2 linked regions of the Prochlorococcus marinus XMU1408 genome follow. The protein of the gene in region 1 binds, or shares a complex with, the protein of each later gene. Links are inferred from orthologs where the notes say so. Each region holds a gene or a part of one and is shown in the gene's direction. Other genes may lie near its edges. The genes, in order: pheS and pheT.

The links.
Region 2: the proteins of pheS (region 1) and pheT are in contact, whole or in part, in a crystal structure (PDB 6P24), measured with the Escherichia coli proteins. The link is inferred for Prochlorococcus marinus XMU1408 from one-to-one orthologs.

Annotation. Positions count from the first base shown.
Region 1 is NZ_QJUE01000005.1:125,899-129,122, reverse strand. Bases 26-2,913 are described here. They hold pheS (phenylalanine--tRNA ligase subunit alpha), read left to right. Parts: upstream 26-909; coding sequence 910-1,917; downstream 1,918-2,913. Other genes in these bases: DNJ73_RS07075 (NAD(+) kinase), read left to right, coding at 2,013-2,913; surE (5'/3'-nucleotidase SurE), read right to left, coding at 53-841; DNJ73_RS07090 (DUF3611 family protein), read left to right, coding at 26-49. Also shown: more of DNJ73_RS07090, read left to right, coding at 1-25; more of DNJ73_RS07075, read left to right, coding at 2,914-2,921; precorrin-6y C5,15-methyltransferase (decarboxylating) subunit CbiE, read right to left, coding at 2,926-3,224.
Region 2 is NZ_QJUE01000002.1:654,450-657,831, reverse strand. Bases 1-3,046 are described here. They hold pheT (phenylalanine--tRNA ligase subunit beta), read left to right. Parts: upstream 1-309; coding sequence 310-2,784; downstream 2,785-3,046. Other genes in these bases: rpmG (50S ribosomal protein L33), read right to left, coding at 1-192.

The DNA of each region.
Region 1 (3,224 bases):
TTTGATTTTTTCTTTGTGGTTATTACAACGAATTTATAGGAAAAACTAACTTTTATATTAGTTTTGGCAAATCATCTAGATTTCCTCTCCAAAAAAGATCAGGTTGAATAGGAGTTAAAGAAGGAGAGCATAAAGCTATTTGAGATACATCACTTGGCCATCCTTTGGGTCCTTCACCAGCTGATTGAAGATCTTTTACAGCTTCCCCAGCCATCCAAAAATAAGTGTTACCTCTTGGATCTATTCGACGAATAAATTGTTCCTCGTATTGCCTGATTGAAAGTCTGGTCCAAACTAAAGCCCCCATTTTTGTTTCATCACAAGGAGGGATATTTAGATTTAGTAATAAATTTTTAGGCCAACTTTGTTCGATTGCTTTTTCTGCGAGATCTAAGGCTAGTTTTCCTGCAAAATTAAAACTTTTCCATTGAAAACTTGCAATGCTTACAGCAATAGAGGGGATCCCATCCAAAGTACCTTCAAGAGCAGCAGCTACAGTCCCTGAGCAAAAAATATCAGTACCAAGATTAGGTCCATGGTTGATTCCAGAAAGAATTAAATCTGGCTTTTGATCAAGAAGTTCATTAAGGGCTAGTTTTACACAATCGGCAGGTGTCCCACTACAACCCCACGCCTTAATACCTTCTCCAAATAATTCGTCTGCTCTTTCAGCTCTTATTGGTGAATGTAAAGTTAAACCATGTCCAGTTGCGGATCTTTCCTGATCTGGACAGACGACATTAACTTCATGTCCTCTATTTGCTGCTGATGAAGCTAATGTTCTTATTCCTTCAGCAAAAACTCCATCATCATTACTAATTAAAATTCTCAATGGTTTCATTTTTTAGCAGTTGTTTTTTAGAACTGGGACTGATTGACGATTAAACTAGTTTTTGAGATAGGAATGCATTGAGTTCAACATTATCCCTAAAACAGCTCATTAAAGAGCTTGAGATATTAGAAAGTGAGGCTGCAAAAGAGATTGCTGCTGCTGAAGATTCTGAAACAATAGAGAAATTAAGGTTAGGTTTTCTTGGAAAAAAGGGAAAACTGTCACTTCTATTGGGAGAGATGAAAAATCTTTCCAATGAAGAGAGACCTTTGATCGGCCAAAGAGCGAACGTTTTAAAAACTCAATTACAAGAATTAATAAAAGAAAAACTTGAATACTTGAAAACTCAAGTATTAAATCAGATATTAATTAATGAAACTATAGACGTTACAGCTTCTCCTTTTGGTGTGCCTCAAGGACATCGACACCCCTTGGTAACAACTACCGAGCAAATAATTGATCTGTTCTTGGGCTTAGGGTATCAAGTCTCTGAAGGACCTGAGATAGAAAATGATTACTACAACTTTGAGGCACTAAATATTCCGCCTGATCATCCTGCAAGAGATATGCAAGATACTTTTTATTTAGGAGGTGAATATCTTTTGAGAACTCATACTTCTCCTGTTCAGATCCGTTGTCTTGAGGACAAGAAACCACCTGTAAGAATTGTTTCTCCTGGCCGGGTTTATCGAAGAGATGCAGTTGATGCTACTCATTCGCCGGTGTTCCATCAAATAGAGGTATTAGCAATAGATGAACGGCTTGACTTTAGCCATCTAAGGGGAACAGTAATGGCATTTCTAAAAGCGTTTTTTGGAGACCTGCCCATTCGTTTCAGAGCTAGTTATTTCCCATTCACTGAACCATCAGCAGAAGTTGATGTTCAATGGCGTGGAAAATGGTTAGAGGTTATGGGTTGCGGAATGGTAGATCCAGCTGTTCTTGAGGAATTGGGGATTGACCCAGAAAAATATAGTGGATTTGCAGCTGGTCTTGGTGTTGAAAGATTTTGTATGGTACGTCATGGAGTTGATGACATTAGAAAGTTATATACGAGTGATTTAAGATTCTTAGAACAGTTTTAAAGTTAAATATTTTTTGAATTAATTTTTAATTGTATTAAATAAAATTATTCAGATTTAATTGCTAATATTGATAAATAGTTTGTGAAGTATGATCGGTGCCCCGTGTAGGACTGATCGTTAATGACGGGAAAGAGCTTGCTGTTAAGACAGCAAAAACTTTTCAAAAAAAGCTAGAAGATTCTGGTTTTGAAGTCGTAAGAGTTAGTAGCTCAGGTGGTTTATTAGGTTTTACCAATCCTGACCAATATATGAGTTCTCAAGGATACAACTCTTGTATTCCAGATGGTTTTGATTCTTCAATTTTGCTTGCTGTTGTCTTAGGAGGAGATGGGACTGTTTTGTCTGCAGCGAGACAAACGGCACCAATTGGCATACCAATTCTTACCATTAACACTGGACATTTAGGCTTCTTAGCTGAGGCTTACCTTACAGATATAGATAAAATTTTCCAACATCTAGTTGCAAGACAATGGGACATCGAGGAAAGAACAAGCTTAGTTGTAAGTGTTATGAGAGGAGATCAATGTCGGTGGGAAGCTCTTTGTCTTAATGAAATGGCATTACACAGAGAGCCTATGACAAGCATGTGTCATTTTGAAATTTCTGTTGGTCGGCATGCTCCTGTGGATATTTCTGCGGATGGTGTCATACTTTCTACTCCTACAGGTTCAACTGCTTATTCACTGAGTGCTGGAGGGCCAGTGATCACGCCTGATTGTCCAGTTCTGCAGCTCACTCCAATATCTCCACATTCACTTGCATCAAGAGCTCTTGTGTTTAGTAATGAAGAACCAGTAACAGTTTTTCCCGCTACCCCTGAAAGATTGATGATGGTTGTTGATGGTAGTGCAGGTTGTTATGTGTGGCCAGAGGACCGGGTGTTAATTAGAAAAAGTGATCATCCAGTCAAATTTATCCGACTTTCAGATCATGAGTTCTTTCAAGTTCTCAGAAATAAATTGGGTTGGGGCCTACCACACGTTGCAAAACCTGATAAAAGATAAAAAATTATTGAATTTCACCTTTCAAAATAAAAACGGGATTTAAAGGTGACAATCTGACATCATCTCCGATACTTACTCCTCTATATGATTGATGTTGACTGATCGATAATCTATTAACTTTGGGCTTTAAAACTGACTCTAATTTTGATATGGATTTTAATGATATTAAAGGTATTATTAAAATACAAAAACCATTTATTTTTTTTAATACCTCTTTTATAATTAAATGTGAACTTGAGCCTCCACCTCCTATTATAACTCTATCTGGATGTATAAGATCATTGCTTATTTTGTTCTTTTTTA
Region 2 (3,382 bases), on another replicon or contig:
GATTTCTCGATGAATAGTCATCTTGTTTAATTCAGGACAGAATTTTTTAAGTTCAAGTCTCTCAGTAGTATTTCTACGATTTTTTTCTGTGGTGTATCTAGATACTCCTGCAGAACGTTTTTCTGAGCTAGGTACAGATCTAGACTCAGTACACTCTAAAGTGACCACTATTCTGGTTCCTTTTTTTGCCATATGAACTTAGCTAAACTTTTTGTGAGTCTAGGAAACAAAGTACAATCTTACTAGGCTAAGCACCCTTTTTAATAAATTCATTTGAACATCTATGTTTAACTCGTATGAGAGCAAATCATGAAGGTATCAGTTTCTTGGCTAAAAGATCTTGTCGAATTTAACAATGATATTGACGATTTGGCTGAAAGGCTTTCAATGACTGGCTTTGAGGTTGAATCATTAGAAGATTTATCAGAACGAGCAAGGAATGTTGTTATTGGTTTTGTTGACGAAATCAAACCGCATCCAAATGCGGAAAAGCTAAAAGTTTGTTCTGTAGATGTTGGTTTACCCAAAAAATTAAGCATTGTTTGTGGAGCACCAAATGTAAAAGCCGGTTATCACGTTCTAGTGGCTAAGGTAGGAGCCTATTTATCCGCAAATTCATTACATATAAAATTATCTAATTTGCGTGGTGTCGAAAGCGAAGGAATGATTTGCTCGCTTGGAGAATTAGGGATAGAAAGTAATAATGAAGGGATAGAAATACTTGAGGAAAATGAATCGAATGTACCCCCTATTGGTACAAATGCTGCTGATTACCTTGGTTTGAATGACACTATTATTGAATTAGCTATTACTGCTAATAGACCTGATGGTATGTCAATGGTTGGTATAGCCCGCGAAATATCTACAATAACAAATTCTAAATTAACATTACCAAAATTAGATTTCAATGATGACTTTAATAAATTTACACCAAAGATAAAAAATATTCAGTCTTTTGGATCAGACTGTATTTACTCTCTTACGTATATTGATAGTATAGATAATACAGACAAGATAAATAAAACTATATTAAATAAATTAAGTTCATTAAAACAAAACTCAATAAATCCAATTGTTGACATAACAAACTATTTAATGCTTGAACAAGGTCAACCACTACATGCTTTTGATGCAGATCTATTAGATGAGATTGTCGGTAGAAAAGTTAAACCTAACGATTTTGGAATTAGAAATGGTGAAGAAGGTGAGTTGTTTTTAGCACTTGATAAAAAAGAGTATAAATTAAATCCTAATATAAACTTAATTACATGCAATGATATCCCAATTGCAATAGCTGGTGTTATTGGTGGAAACAATAGTTCGGTAAGTGATAAAACTACAAGAATATGGCTAGAAGCTGCTGTTTTTACACCCACATCAATTAGAAATAGTAGTAGAGAAATAGGTCTCAGGACAGATGCAAGTAGTAGGTACGAAAAAGGAATCTCTTCAAATATGACAATTGCAGTTTCAAAAAGGGCTAGTCAACTTATTTCTTTAGAATTAGGAGGAAGTATTAAATCGACTCATGTGAATAATGATTTTAAAAGGAAAAGTATTAGTGTTGGTCTTAGGATTGAGAAAATAAATAGAATACTTGGTAAATTAATAAGCACTAATAATCTATCTGATGATAGAAGTTCTAATAGAACCCGTTATCTTAATAACGATGAGATTGAGACTTTTCTAACTAAACTTGGTTGCCAGATCACCTCTAATTCCTGGGGTTGGAATGTAGAAATACCTCCTTATAGATCATCTGATTTAACAAGAGAAATTGATTTAATAGAAGAAATAGCGAGACTAATTGGATATGATAATTTTGATTCGAACATGCCTGATCCTCTTGAGCCTGGAGTATTATCTCCCTCGAAATTAGTTGAAAGACGTCTAAGAAATTCATTTATTCATAATGGTTTTCAGGAAGTAGTTACATCTTCACTTGTTGGCCCTGACAGTTCTGGTGAAAATGCTGTATTGATCAAAAATCCACTACTAACAGAAACAAGTAGATTAAGAACAAATGTATGGGATGAACATCTAAAAATTCTCCAAAGGAATATTTCTTTTGGAGCTGAGGGCTGTTGGATTTTTGAAATAGCTAAAACTTATAAAAAAGATAAAGAATTTTTTGTAGAAACAAATTTATTATCAGGTGCAATAACTGGCAATAAACGACTTAGTAAGTGGGGTGTATCATCAAAACATTTATCAATAGATTATTTTGAAGCAAGAGGAAAACTAAAACAATCTCTCGATGTTTTACCAATAGAAACTATTGATAAACAATTAACTGATAAGCATTTCATGCATCCAGGTAGAACTGCTGAATTATTTGTTGAAGGTAAAAGTATCGGTTTCTTTGGTCAAATTCATCCTTCTCTATCTGAGAAATTTAATCTCATTAAAGAAACTTATTTATTTAATCTCGAATTTGATCCATTGATAAAAGCTGCAACGAGGAAAACTAATTGGACAAGAATTTACAAAGATTATCCTACTGTTCCTTACATGGAACGAGACATTGCACTTATTCATTCAAAAAAGCACACATCCTTAGAAATTATCAATCTAATAAAAAAATTTGGAAGACCACTATTAGAAAAAGTGGAATTGATCGACCGTTACGAAGGATCATCGATTCCCGAAGAAGAGATTAGCCAGGCTTTTAGAATTAGATATAGAGATACTAAAAAAACTCTTGTAGAAGAAGATATAAATCCCATACATGAAAAGATAAGAAAAGCTCTTAAAGAGAAATTAAAAGCAGACTTAAGAAGCTAGTCTCGCGGGTCTTATTCTTTTCTTTAGGTGAGACTTGCACCTAGACTCTATTGAGACTGTTTAGACAAATATCGCATAAGAAGAATGGCCTCAAATATCACCGTTTTAGGTTTTTTAATATGTTCTTTATTAAATCAATTCAAGAAACTGTCTTTTTTGTAAAAAAACTCAGCGCTATACGTTCATCGCAATACATAGATCTATATAGTCTTGTATTCAAATCATCTTAGGACTAACAATGAGTCCAGCAATAGATAGTTGAGACGCCCTTCTCCGAGTATATACGTATTCAAGTAGAAACAAAAAAATCATTAACATAGGCATAACTGTCTTTAAAGCAGTTATGCAAGCTCAAAAATGCTTACAGTGAAAGGTTTTATATGGGAGCTAATTAAAATGGACGAGTTTTGGACAAGTAAATTTCTAATCTACTAATTGGCATGCTTTCTAGGAATTCTAAATATTTAAAATAAAAAAAACAATCATTTTAAATTGTCATTAAGGAGTTCTCAATCAATTAAATTATTTTAAATCGATATTCAACCAATCAAATTGGCTGATAAACAAATATTTCCGAATTAGTTAGATCTAAATTTAA